2 regions of the Pseudoalteromonas issachenkonii genome follow, and region 2 is predicted to be linked to the other one. Evidence: riboswitches for the same ligand, from Rfam matches in the RefSeq annotation. Region 2 holds a riboswitch; the other holds the start of a gene.
What was found. Region 2 has a riboswitch for cobalamin ahead of PISS_RS12915 (ABC transporter ATP-binding protein). Riboswitches for the same ligand answer to the same signal wherever they lie in the genome.
Positions count from the first base shown of each region.

Region 1: it holds a riboswitch for cobalamin, as region 2 does, so the genes downstream of both, PISS_RS04040 (TonB-dependent receptor domain-containing protein) here and PISS_RS12915 (ABC transporter ATP-binding protein) in region 2, are expected to answer to the same signal.

Region 1 is NZ_CP011030.1:869,959-877,271, reverse strand. It holds gene PISS_RS04040 (TonB-dependent receptor domain-containing protein) at 1-1,840, opposite strand, end outside; cobalamin riboswitch at 1,878-2,043, opposite strand; gene PISS_RS04035 (YajQ family cyclic di-GMP-binding protein) at 2,331-2,813, opposite strand; gene PISS_RS04030 (VanZ family protein) at 2,965-3,315, shown strand; gene PISS_RS04025 (ketopantoate reductase family protein) at 3,308-4,210, shown strand; gene thiI (tRNA uracil 4-sulfurtransferase ThiI) at 4,237-5,694, opposite strand; gene PISS_RS04015 (TetR/AcrR family transcriptional regulator) at 5,795-6,448, opposite strand; gene coaD (pantetheine-phosphate adenylyltransferase) at 6,627-7,118, shown strand; gene PISS_RS04005 (hypothetical protein) at 7,139-7,313, opposite strand, start outside.
Region 2 is NZ_CP011030.1:2,782,949-2,790,261, reverse strand. It holds gene rarD (EamA family transporter RarD) at 8-928, shown strand; gene PISS_RS12935 (GGDEF domain-containing response regulator) at 934-2,166, opposite strand; gene PISS_RS12930 (MaoP family protein) at 2,253-2,627, opposite strand; gene PISS_RS12925 (LysR family transcriptional regulator) at 2,717-3,586, shown strand; gene PISS_RS12920 (porin) at 3,750-4,679, shown strand; cobalamin riboswitch at 4,730-4,867, shown strand; gene PISS_RS12915 (ABC transporter ATP-binding protein) at 4,944-5,756, shown strand; gene PISS_RS12910 (FecCD family ABC transporter permease) at 5,758-6,768, shown strand; gene PISS_RS12905 (cobyric acid synthase) at 6,768-7,313, shown strand, end outside.

The DNA of each region.
Region 1 (7,313 bases), 1.5 Mb from region 2:
AATTTGCCCCTACAAAGAAAGTTCTTCCTGCGCTGTTATAACCTAATAGCTTACCACTGGCAGCAAAGCCCGTCGCAGCAGTAAAATATTCTTTATCAGTAATATTCTCTATTCGAGCAGCTAACGACAAATTATCTAGCAATTGGTAATTGGCTGCTATATTAAATACCGTATAAGCAGCGAGCTCCGAGTCATAATACGCAATCGAAGGACGCGATGAGCGATATTGCATATCCAAGCTGGCATCAAAATCACCCCATGTTTTAGCGAGTTGATAATTAAACGATTCAGAAGGTCTACGTGGTAAATCGGTATTCGTTTTTTCATCTGTAGCGTCTAAAAAGCTAAAATTAACCGAGTGTTCAAAGCCTAGCGCTGAAAACTCTGCCGACAGCTCAAATCCCTGCATAGATACTTTATCTATGTTAGTGGCAATATATTTACCTGAGTCTGCATCATAATTATTACTAATCAAATTATTGATACGGTTATCGAAAATAGCAATATCATAACGGCCCCATTGGGTTTCTAAAGTTATACCAAGCTCATTATTTAAGGCTTCTTCAGGTTTAATATTATTGTTTGGTAAATAGTACGGGCTGTTAGTCACAAACGCATTAATTAACGAAGGAGCTCTAAATGCAGTACCGTGATTTAAACGTAGTGTTACATAGTTATTTGCTTTGTAACCAAGTCCTGTACTGTAAGTGTTTGCACGGCCATGGAAGTCATAATCATCGGTTCTAACAACCGCATTTGCTAACCATTTGTTATGGCTATAAAACGCGCCTATAAACAACGCCTTATTATCGCGTTTTTCTTCTGATGACGTTGCTGACGAGTTTGATAAATCCTCAGATAAATAATTAAAGCCACCCGATAGTTCAAGTTCTTCAGTAAGGGTATAAAGCCCTCGATATTCAAACTCAACACGCTCTGTGCTATACACTTGCTGCACATCGGTACCTGTTTGGGTATTTTCTTCTTGCGAAACGCTCACCGAAGTACTTTGGCTATATACATCAGAGGCTTTGTTCCAGCCTAGCTTAGCGGTGTAATTTTCAAAGTCGTAGGCATCGTTACCCCATGCATTATCATATTGTGCTTCACCTTCACTATACTGAGATTGCAGGCTCAATTGGCCTAGCTCAGCAAGTTCATAAGCTAAATTAAAGCCAATGTTTTTATTTTTGTAGCCATCATCATCATGATCTTTTGTGTACTCAGCCGCTGGATCTTTGCCAGTTACATCAAAACCATCCGTCTCTTCGTAGCCTAAATTATAATTAAAGCTAAGCGCCTCTTTTACAAGCCCACCAGCAAGCTGATAATTACTGTAGCTATGGCTGCCTAAAGTAGCCGAAAGCGAGTTATTTGAGGCTTTACGGGTGATAATATTAATTACTCCGGCTACCGCATCGGAGCCATAAATAGCAGCTCTTGCCCCTTTAATAAGCTCAACACGCTCGATACTGTTAACTGGAATATTCGTCAGCGATACACTACCTGAACTTGCATCGCTCACTCTTACGCCATCAACCAATACTAAGGTATATTTAGCGCTGGCCCCGCGAACAAATATATCTGCCTTTTGACCTAACCCACCATTACGAACAATATCTATCCCAGCTATGGTATTTAATATTGCTGGTAAATCTCGGTAATTCGCTTTTTCAATATCAGCGCGCTCGATAACTGCAACACTTGCTAATACATCATTTATAGGTTGTTCAAATTTATTCGCAGTAACGGTTATTTTTTCAATGGTTTGTTCTGCAGCAGATACAGAAATAGAGAGTGCAGCCGAAATGGCCACACCCAATGCAGTTTTATTTAACATCATGTCCCCTATCTCTGCCCACCGCAAAGATGTTAGTAAGTAAGATTAAATCAAGGCCGGTCTCCGGACTCAGTTACCATAATTTAATACAGCATAACTTTACCGTTGCGGGGGCAGTGTTGGGATTGACTTCATCAATGAAAACGCACCAACTTCCCGATTATCCTACTAAAAAAATCACACCATTGAAGTGTTTAGCAAGCACCTTGAAAATAGGCTGCTATTGTTATCTGTTTACTAAAAAAAGTCAACGGACGTCTAAACATCTAAAAACCCAAAGATTCAAGGTTCTGGATACGGGGTTCGGGGTTCGGGGTTCGGGGTTCTGGGTTCGGGGTTCGGGGTTCGGGGTTCGGGGTTCGGGGTTCGGGGTTCGGGTTCGGGGTTCATCATAGATTTAAAAATAAAAAAGCCAAACAATATAACGTGTTTGGCTAAATACATGTTGCTTTGAGCTCAGCACCTATAGTGCCGAGCTCGAGGCAATAAATTAATCGCGGAAGTTTTTAAACTGAAATGGTTGACCTAAATCAGCAGTGCGTACAACTTGCATAGCCGCTTGTAAGTCATCACGCTTTTTACCTGTTACGCGAACTTCTTCACCTTGAATGGCCGCTTGTACTTTTACTTTAGAGTCTTTGATGGCTTTTACTACTTTTTTAGCCATGTCTTTTTCGATACCCTGTTTAAGTGCAACGTTACGAAAAACATTTTTGCCCGCACGAGAAATATCTTGTAGCTCTAAGCTTGCAACATCCATCCCACGTTTAGAGATTTTACTCGCTAAAATATCAAATAACTGCATTACCTGAGCATCTGCTTCAGCTTTTAATTTAATTGTTTTATCGTTTAGCTCTATTGATGCATCAACGCCTCTAAAATCAAATCGCGTTTCTAGTTCACGGTTGGCGTTATCAACCGCATTTTTTGCTTCGTTCATTTCTACTTCAGATACAATATCAAATGAAGGCATAGCGTTCTCCTAACTATCTAATCTTAATTTTATGCCGCAATTATAACGTTAAAATGATAAATCTTTACATTTTTCTGCATTTTGTTCAGGTGCGATACTAAATTAGTTTGATATACTGAGGCTTCTTTTTTATACGATTTTAGGAATTTTCGTGACAAGGCGTGTTTACCAAGCAATTTTTTTAATTAGTATTGTTGCGTTTACCTTCTTATTTGCTAAAGAGGTAAAGGGCGCGGCAAACTTATTTCCGCATGTTGATAAAGTAGCGCATTTTGGTATCTTCTTTTTACTTGCCATTATTATGGATAAAGCGTTTAAACTCCCATTATATGCACAAATACTATTACTCGCTGGTTACGGTGCAGCAATAGAAATTATGCAAGATAGCCTTCCTTACAGACAAGCATCACTGGCCGATTTTGTTGCCGATTTTATTGGTGCAGCGAGCTACTTTTTAGCTAAAGCCCTGTTAACACTGCGTAAAAAGAAGCATTATGGCTAACATACTTGTTGTAGGTGATGGCGCTATTGGCTTGTTATTTAGCCATTTTTTAGCCAAACATCACGCTATATATATACTTACTCGAAAAGGCACAGTTAATACTCGCTTTTACAGCCACAGTAACGCTGCGTCTGAAAAAATTAACGCCACTTTTATCTCACAAGAGCAGTTATCTCAAACTCCTGAATTTGATATTGTTTTATTCACGGTAAAAGCGTTTGCAGTGCAACAAGCCTATGCTCAAGTAAAACCTTATCTAGGCAATAATACCCATATTATACTGAGTCATAATGGCATGGGTAATGTTGAACAATTAAATGAACAGCTAACAAAGCAGCAGTCGTTGTACTTTTTAACCACCAGCATGGCTGGATTTAAGTCAAACCCTAATATTGTGCAACATACCGGAAACGGGCAAAGTGTATTAGGGGGCTGTAATCAACTAGCTATTCAAAATATTCAACAGCTTAGTGCGCAATTACACACTATTCCGCAGTTAATTGTCAGTAACAATATTGAACAACTACGGTTTGAAAAGCTACTGGTTAATATTGCAATAAATCCATTAACCGCTCACCACAATATAAAAAATGGTCAGTTACGTGCACCGCAATACAGTAGTGCAATTATTAATTTATTAGCTGAGGCATGCCACATTGCAACCGCGCTAAAACTCAATATTAAGCTTATAGATGCCCTAGAGCGGGCTTACAAAGTAATGAGTTTAACTGCCGAAAATTACTCTTCGATGCATCAAGATGTAATGCACAATAGACAAACAGAGATCATGGCGATTTGTGGCTATATAAGTGAGCAAGGAAAACTGCACCATATTGCAACACCTTATAATGACGCCTTACTTACTGAAATTTTGGCAAAAAAAAGCGCGGACTAAATCCGCGCATCTAATATATTAAGCCATTAAGGACGATATACTCTAACAGTGGTAAAGCCTTCTTCGTGAAGAATAAGCGCTTGTAATTGGCTCATTACTCCTTTTTGGCAATATAAGTAATAATCTTTGCCTTTAGGTAAATCGCCAAACTTTGTTGCTAAGCGGAAAAACGGTAAGTGGATAACTTCAATACCTTCAATTTCCAGCGGCGCCGCATCTTCTTCTTCAGGCGAGCGAATATCAACAACAACCGCTCCTTCAGGTAACTCTGTAACTGATTCTGCCTCTTTAAGCTCTTGCTTAGCCTCAACATCAATATCGCGCACATCCATAACACGGGCGTTATCAATAACGGTATCTAACACATCAAAGTCAAACTTTTCTTCTTCTGCTTTAATTACTTCAATTTTGGCTTTAACTGTCGGCTTTTTAGAGATCACACCGCAGTATTCAGGCATCGTCTCTGCCATTTCTGCAGTGCCTATTTGGCGCGCTATATTGATGATTTCTTGCTTATCATGTTGGATAAGTGGGCGTAAAATCAGCGTTTCGGTTACGCGGTCAATCACACTTAAGTTAGCTAAGGTTTGACTAGACACCTGACCTATACTTTCACCCGTAACCAATGCTTGAATATTTAGTTTTTCAGCGACGGCACTACCCGCTCGCATCATCATACGTTTAAGGACAACGCCCATTTGGCTGTTCTCAACGTTTTCTAAGATTTCAGCAACCACTGGCTCAAAATCAACAGTAATAAACTTAACTTTGTGAGTAGAGCTGTATTGTTTCCATAGATAGTAACTCGCTTGTTTAACCCCAATTTCATGAGCAGCGCCACCTAAATTAAAGAATAAAAAGTGCGTGCGAGCACCTTTACGGATCATTTGATAACTGGCAACGCCAGAATCAAACCCACCAGACATAAGCGATAATACATCGTCTTGTGTTGGCAGTGGAAAGCCCGCCATTCCTAAATGCGTTTGCGTTACTATGTAGGCTTTTTCGTCTTTAATTTCTAAACGAATCGTTACTTCTGGGCGACTTAGCTTTACTCGAGCCCCTTCAACATGTTGATTAAGCCCGCCACCAACGTAACGCTCTAGCTCAGTTGAAGTAAAATCATGTTGACCTATGCGCTTAGCGCGGACACAAAAGGTTTTACCAATAATAGTGTGACCAACTAGCTCAATAGTTTTTTGATAAATGTCATCAATCGTTTTAAAGTCTGTTTCAGTCACTTCAATAAACTGCACGATGCCAGGTATACGTTGTAAGCTGTCGATAAAATCAAGGCGAGTTTGAGCATCGTCAAGTTTTGTTACAACTGAAATGTTATCCCAGTTATTACGTACCTGTACTTTTTCGTCAACACGACGCAATACAATTTTAATGTTATTTTCTAACACTTTAGTAAAGCGTTTACGGACTGAACGGCTTTTAATGGCTATTTCAGGGTGAAGTTTGACGATAAATTTAAGCATAGTTTAACTCTTAGACTGCGGGAATTCGCGCACCCAGGTATTGGGCGCGGCGGATTATAGCAAAAAATTTAGCGCCTAGGAACTAACCAACTTAACGGGCTTAAGGATTCTGGGGAGCAGCATTTGCTAAAAGTGCGTACTTGTCTCTTAACTGATTAATTTTATTTGCGCTTTTTTCGGTGCTGTAGGCTTTAAATAAAGTCAGTACTTTTACAATACCAGGGTAAATATCTTGCTCAACCAGCACACCACTGAGTCTTCTTGCTTTCATATAGGGTGTCCAAAAGCTGACCGTTAATTTTAACGTATGAGCAAGTTCGATAGCATCTTGTTCATCAATGGCAATAATTTCACTGTCGCGTAAAGCCAAAATGATGTTACGCACCTGCTCAAGTAACTCTTGCTGAAAATCAATGTAACCCTGTTTTAAATGACTATCGCGAGCGAGAATATCGCCAAGGTTGTCGTAAAAAAAATGATAGCGCCACATCAATTCAAATAGCGAATCTAAATAAGGACCTAAGTGTTCAAAAGCATCGTCGCCTTGATCGACCGGCTTAAAATGAGTACTTAAATGGTCACGATAAAGTGCAAATATATGGCGAATAATGTCTTCTTTATTTTTAAAGTGGTAGTACAGATTACCCGGACTCATACCTAAACTCGATGCGATATGATTAGTAGATATTGCTCTTTCACCATGTTCATTAAACAATGAAATACTGGTTTGAATTATTTTATCCTTGGTATTCATATACTCATTACTCAATTTTCGAAAATACGATGCTGCATTAAAATAATCCGCCTAGTATAAACAAATCATTGCATTTGTAACACTGCGCAGCTGCAGTTATATACAATTTACTCACAAGGCTGCTTTGCACACTAAACACTGCTACACTACGGCTAAAAATAATAACACAGTAAATATTATGAAAGTGACCGCAATCTACCCAGGCACATTTGACCCTCTTACCAACGGCCACACTGATTTAATTCAGCGTGCGGCTAAAATGTTCGATACCGTTATTGTGGCTATTGCTCATAACCCAAGTAAAAAACCGTGTTTTACTTTAGAAGAACGCGTTGATTTAGCAAATGAGATTTTAAGCCATTTAGATAATGTAAAAGTCATTGGCTTTTCAGGGCTACTCGCCGATTTAGCCCGTGACCATAATGCTAATGTATTGATCAGAGGCATAAGAGCGGTTTCTGATTTTGATTACGAGTTTCAGCTCGCGAATATGAACCGCCGTTTAAACCCTGATTTAGAAAGCGTATTTTTAACGCCCGCCGAGCGCAATACCTTTATATCATCAACACTAGTAAAAGAAGTAGCACGCCATAACGGGGATGTGAGTGAGTTTGTTGACACCATAGTAATGAAAGCCCTGCAGTCAAGGCTGGGTAAAACCAAGCACTAAACACAACACCTAGCGTATCATTACATTGCGCTAGGTAGCTTCGCTCTTGCTGGAAACAGAACGTTCTTAAGCCTCACTAAACCCAAAAAATCTTTATTGATAAATAGTGCCAATGCCATTATAAAATCAAAGAGAATAACGCCAAACCCATATGCAGCCCAAAACCACCAATAGTCACTGTTTGCTTTAACTTGA
Region 2 (7,313 bases):
GGTTACTATGTCGATTGATACCGAGCAGCGAAAGGGCGCCATTTTTGCCTGCCTCGCCTTTTTTATGTGGGGCCTAGCACCCATTTATTTTAAGATGATCCAACATGTATCAGCATTTGAAATTTTAATGCATCGTGTTATTTGGTCAGTGATGTTTCTTATTTTGGTGGTGAGTGTGCTCAACTACTGGGATAAAATTAAACGCATTTTAATCCAACCTAAATTAATTCTGATGCTAGTTGTTACCTCGACCTTATTGGGGTTTAACTGGGGGTTGTTTATATGGGCTATTAATAACAATCACATGCTAGATGCCAGCTTAGGCTACTATATCAATCCTTTGTTAAATGTATTACTTGGTATGGTGTTTTTAAACGAGCGGTTACGTAAGTTGCAAGGAGCTGCTGTTGCCTTGGCTTTTACAGGTGTTTTATTACAGTTAATTAGTTTTGGTTCATTTCCGGTTGTGGCATTTTCGTTAGCGACTTCTTTTGCGTTATATGGCCTATTACGTAAAAAACTACAGGTTGATGCCCTGCCTGGGATTTTAATTGAGGCATTAATATTATTACCGGTGGCACTGACCTATTGGTGGTTAATGGTGCCGACTGAAACGTCTAATTTACCAGCGAATGATTGGCTAACTAATGCGCTATTAGTAAGTGCAGGTATAGTGACTACGCTACCATTGCTGTGTTTTACCGGCGCGGCTAAGCGATTGCAATACACTACGCTTGGGTTTTTTCAGTACATAGGGCCTAGCTTAATGTTTATTTTAGCAGTGGTGTTTTATGGTGAAGTGTTTGATGCTGAGCGTGTAATTACCTTTGCGTGTATTTGGAGTGCACTGGCTATTTTTAGTTGGGATTCATACCATCAGTCGCGTAAACGCAGAAAAGCAGCCATTGTCGCCTCAGGTGTGGTTTAGTTAAACTAAACCACTTTATTACGCCCCGACTCTTTGGCTTTGTAGAGCTTTAAGTCGGCTTGTTTTAATAGTTCGTCAATTTGATAGGTTTCACTGTGGCTGAAGCCTATCGACAGCGTAAACTTGATTTGTGCTTGGCTAAACTCATGGCTATTAAGCTCAATAAATAATCGAAAACTTTCTAGTCGTTTTAGTGCTTCTTGCTCGGTCAGTTCAGTAAAAAATACCGCAAATTCTTCTCCGCCTAAACGGGCAACCAATTGGTTTTCAAAATATTTATTAAAGCATACCGCCAGCCCTTTAAGCACTTCATCTCCGGCATCATGGCCATAGGTATCATTAATAGCTTTAAAATGGTCAATATCAAGCATAGCTAACATGGCTGGTGCTTTTGCTTTTTTAAACTGCTTTAATGACTTGTTAGCCTCTTCAAAAAAGTAACGACGATTAGGGAGTTTAGTTAAGTAATCTGTATTGGCTTGTCGTTTTATAGTTTCGATATGCTCTAGCATATCGACGTTTTGACTTAACCGGCAGTAAAATTCTTCACTGTTAAATGGTTTGTATAAATAGTCATTTGCTCCATTTTTTAAAAATAAGGCAGATAAATTAGACGAAGTAGCGCCTGAAATACCAATAATGGCTTTTTCGTTATTACTATAAATGCGTCTAATTTCATTACACAGCTCAATACCGCCCATATTAGGCATTTCTTTGTCGGTAATAATCACAGAAATATCGGGGGTGATTTCAAGCTCTTTAAGCGCCTCTAGGCCATCGGCTGCTTGTAATATTTGATATTTGTGACGTGTTAATAAACTACATATGTATTGGCGTGTTGACGCAGAGTCATCAACAACCAATACTTTTACATGCTTATTACGGGGCAGGCGGTAAAGCTGCTTTTCTAAATACTCGTAGGCTTGTTTATTGCCTTTAATGATGTAATCAATAATGGGGTATTTTTCAACGGTGTCACGGGTATGCTTATCGATATTGCCTGTCATCACTATGGTAGGAATATCTGCTGCAATGGTGCATGGAACAGCTTCACCTTGTGGCGCGTCAGGTAATATAAAGTCGACCACTGCGCAAAAATAATGGTGCTTACTTATAAGCTCTTTAGTCTCAGCCAAGGATTGAGCAATATCAACCTCGTAGCCGACTTTTTGCGCGATATGCTTTTGCACTCGCGCAATAGTAGGAGTGTCTTCAACAATAAGTATTCTGTGCGTCACGTAACAGCCTTGTTTAAATTTTGCAAAATTGTTTGCTTATACAAGTTGTAACTGCTAAAACGCCAAAAAGCAACTATTGTAGTGACTTATAGATTGTCTGCCTCAGAATAATAATCTTGGCTTATTGGTGTTGGCCCTGAAATTTTTGAGCGTCCAAATAATGTATGGAATTTTGTTTTGCAGGTTGTTAACTTTAAATATTTAACCCATGCTCGCTCAATTGGGTTACTTGGCTCTATTATGCCACTGACAGCATTTACAAATTGTTGCTGATGTTCGTTTTGTGGCTCAACTGTTTTGTTATACAGGCTTTTTAAAACAACACCGTGCTGTTCTAAAATACTTGCCTCTAACAGGGTAAAGTGTCCGCTGCGGCTAAATCCGCGTGGAAAGTTTTGGTCATCATAAAATTGACGTTGACTTACGAATGCTTGACGAAGTAGTGAAATATCATTGCTCATAGCTGTACCCTCATACCAATTATTAGCTGGAGTATGGGACATAATCGCTATTTTTTTAAACAAAAAATTTTTATCGTGAGGATAAAAAATTGGACATAGATTTATTAAAAACATTTGTTGAAGTGGTGCGTACTCGCCATTTTGGTAAAGCGGCAGAAAACCTATACATAACGCAGTCTGCGGTGAGTTTTAGAATTCGCCAATTAGAGCAGGGCTTAGGCGTAAATTTATTTATTCGTCAGCGTAATAATATTCAACTCACCGCCCCAGGTGAGCGTTTGTTACCGCATGCGCAAATGATTATTACTGGGATGCAAAGAGCCAAAGTGGATGTTGCACTTGCAGATAATATGCATAAGCAAATTAGCTTAGCAGGTACGCCTAATATTTGGGATGCATTTTTACAGTTTGGTATTACAAATATTGTATCGGCAATGCCTGGTGTATCGCTGGTGGCAGAAGTGAAAGCGCAACAAGAAAGCACTCGCTTATTGTTGGAGCGTACGCTTGATTTAGCTATTTTATTTGATCCTCCTAAAGTTGATGAACTTGTGGTTGAACGTATTTGTGAATTGCCTATTATTCCGGTGAGTGGTTACGATACGGCAACCAGTGATAACTTTTTTGATAATCAATATGTGTATGTTGATTGGGGAACCACGTTTTCTCTTTGGCATGCGCGTCAGTTTACCGGTAAAACACCGCCTTATTTTAGAACCAGTACAGGGCGTATAGCGCTTGATTTAATACTGCAATGTGGCGGTAGTGCGTTTATTCCACAGGTATTAGTTAAAGATCATTTAGAAAAAGGCGAACTTTTTCATGTAAAAGGGGTAGAAAATACCTCAAGAGATGTATTTGTTGCCTATCATAGAGATAACGAACAGAAAGAGTTGATAGAAACCTTGGTTAATTTGTTGTCGCAAATGACACCGAGTTTATTGAAACAAAGTAAGTAGTCGGTAGGCAGTTTATTTTACATGTTATTTTGATTTCAGATTTAATGCAGTTTTATTAACTTAAAAAGACAAAAATGTGTCCTTTGTAATATTTTTGTCATTTAGTGGTGACACACTGCTGCTGTTTTAAAAATTAGTCTATTGTGATTATCGAGGAAATAACATGAAATTTGCAAAATCGAGCTTATGCTTAGCCCTACTTAGCGGTTTATCTTTTAATGCACTTGCAGAGGTAGATATTTACGGTAAAGCAAATGTAACCGTTCAATCATCTGACGATGGTGAAGGATCGTTTACTGAAATTAAAAGTAATGCATCTCGTTTCGGACTTAAAGGGTCTGAAAAAATTTCAGACGGTTTAGAAGCGGTTTATAAGTTTGAATTTCAGGTTGATGTGTCTGATGCCGATTCTAAAGGTGATGACGACAATATTTCAGCGCGTAATCAATATGTGGGCTTTAAAGGCGGATTTGGTCAGGTTGTAATAGGCCGCAACGACACCGCGCTTAAGCAAGCGCAGGGGAAACTAGATCTTTTCAACGATCTTGAAGGTGATATAAAAAATACCTTTAAAGGTGAAAATCGTTTAGGTAACTCAGTATCTTATGCTTCAAACTCATATGAAGGTTTTAAAGTATTAGCGTCATTTATTGCAGAAGACGACGTAGATGCCAAAAATGGCTACTCAGTGGCGTTAACTTACGGTGATGCAGGCCTTAAAAAGAGCGCAGTATATGCTGCCATTGCTGCTGATAGCGAAGTAAATGGTTACGATGTAGTGCGTGCAACAGTTCAAGGTAAAATTGAAGATTTTAGACTTGGCGCAATGTACCAAACACAAGAAAAAGTAGATGGCAGCGCTGAGGCTGACGGTTACTTAGTGAATGCAGCTTACCTTATGGGTAGCAACACTTTCAAAGTGCAATACCAAACAATGGATTTTGATGACAGCGATGATAAAAGCGCGGTATCGGTAGGTGTTGACCATAAGCTAAACAAAAACCTTAAAGTATTTGGCTTTTACTCAAGCTTTGATATGGACAACAATGTTGACCAAGATTACCTAGGTTTAGGTATGGAATATAAGTTTTAACTAAACCTTAGTTAAAACACTCCCTTTTAACCGCACTCAGTTGAGTGCGGTTTTTTTTTGCTTTAAATTATTTACTTATCTGCGCATAATAGCCAAGCATTTGGAATGAGGTGGAACTCCTCAACTATTCCCGTAACTGTGATCAGTTTTACTGTAAGTCAGATACAAATGCCTTAAAACTTCATATAACGAGCGGGTTAACTCATTTTCTTTTTGGTACGTATTAGTACTGAGTGTGGGTGTTTCCCTGCCTAGGATAATTTTTTGCACACTCACACCTCTTTAAACTTACCGCTTTTAACCGTTAACAACGTTTCTTGGCGAGTGGACAATACATTAATTCTTAAGCACATTAATGTGAGCATTGAGCGTGGTAAATTTATTGGTTTAATTGGCCCTAATGGGGCAGGAAAGTCGAGTTTACTGCGGTGCTTATATCGATTTAATCAGCCATCAGCAGGCGACATTAAATTTAACGATACCGATATTTGGCAGCTAAAAAGCGAAGACTATGCCAAGCAAGTTGCGGTAGTGCTACAAGAAACACCGTCGCAATTTAATCTCTCGTTATTCGATGTTGTAGCTCTAGGGCTTACCCCGCATAAAACGCTATTTAGCTCGACCACCCAAGCAGATAAACAAAAAATAGCGCAGGCTATTAGTCGTGTTGGGCTTGAATCTCATAGCAATCAGTCATTTGACTCACTATCTGGCGGTGAAAAGCAACGAGCGCTTATTGCCAGAGCGATTGTGCAGCAACCACAGCTACTCATTATGGATGAACCCACAAGCCACCTTGATGTTAAATATCAAATTCAATTAATGGAGCTGGCTAAATCTTTGGGCATTACTGTGTTTGCTTCATTTCATGATTTAAATTTAGCGGCAGCCATGTGCGATGAGTTAGTGGTTATTAAAAACGGAGAAATCGCTAGCGCGGGAAAGCCTAATAAGGTGATCACCGAGCAAATGCTTGATGAGGTTTTTGGTGTTTGCGCGCAAGTTAATACTCACCCTCAAACGGCGTCCAATGGCGAGTCTATTCCCCATATTACCTATTATTATGGATACCAATAACATGGCGATTATGTCTAACCATGGTGTGGCGTTAATTATTGCACTGTTATGCGCTGTATTTAGTTTATTTGTGGCATTGAGCTTTGGTGCTGCCCCTACCTCGCTCGCAGATGTATACCATAGCTTAACTTTTTCAAGCGAGGCCTCATTTACCAGCCGCATTATTATTGAATTAAGAATGCCACGTACGTTACTGGCTTTTTTGGCCGGCAGCGGTTTAGCGATTGCTGGATTGATATTACAAACAGTTACTCGTAATCCATTGGCTGACCCTTATTTGTTTGGTATTTCGTCGGGAGCATCATTAGGAGTCGTAGTATTAATGGCTTTTGTTGGAATAGGCGCAGGCATTGCGCTATCAGCAGCAGCCTTAATTGGCAGTTTAGTGGCAATGGGGTTATTAATTTTAATTGCTGGCAGTAAACGCAACGCCCAAGTTGAGTCGATGTTATTGGCTGGGGTGGCCTTATCATTTTTATTTAGCGCCTTTACCAGTTTATTACTTTATTGGAGCGATCCACAGGCCGTCGCGGCTATTTTATTTTGGACTTTGGGAAGTTTTGCTAGGGCGCAATGGCCGTCACTGTTATTACCTGCCTTGGTCATCATTACATGTACAGTCATTATGTTAGGTTTTAGACGCCAACTTAATGCCATGTTGTTAGGTGATGAAAGCGCAACAACGCTTGGTGTACGGGTGCATCGCTTTCGAATTTTAATGCTTATTTTAAGCTCATTGATCACAGCCGTATTGGTTGCTATGTGTGGCGGAATTGGCTTTGTTGGCTTAATGGTGCCGCACATAGTGCGCTTTTTTATCTCTCAAGGCAGCAGCGTTGGATTATTAATGACCGGGTTAGTCGGGGGCATATTTATGGTATGGGTCGATGTACTGGCACGTTCATTACTCGCTAACCAAGAGCTGCCAATAGGGGTGATCACGGCGGCTATTGGTAGTCTATTCTTTTTAAGTATCTTGTATTTTCGTAAGCGCCAGCTGGTGGGTAAATAATGAAAACATTAATGGTACAAGGTACCACCTCCGATGCGGGTAAAAGCACCTTAGTGGCAGCACTTTGCAGAGTGTTTGCTAACCAAGGGGTTAATGTTGCACCGTTTAAACCACAAAATATGGCACTTAATAGCGCCGTAACACACGATGGTGGCGAAATTGGCAGAGCCCAAGCATTACAAGCCATAGCCGCAAAAGTTGAACCTGAAATCGACTTTAACCCTATATTACTCAAACCCAATAGTGATACCGGCGCACAAGTTATTATTCATGGTAGAGCTATCAGCAATATGGAAGCCGATGCTTACCATGACTACAAAAAAGTGGCTATGGATGCAGTATTAACCTCACATAAGCGTTTAGCTAAACGCTTTGATTTATTACTGGTAGAAGGGGCTGGCAGCCCAGCCGAAATTAATTTACGCGCAAACGATATTGCAAATATGGGTTACGCCGAGCAAGTGGATTGCCCTGTTATTATTATTGCCGATATTGATAAAGGAGGAGTATTTGCGCACTTAGTCGGGACTTTGGCGTTATTAAGC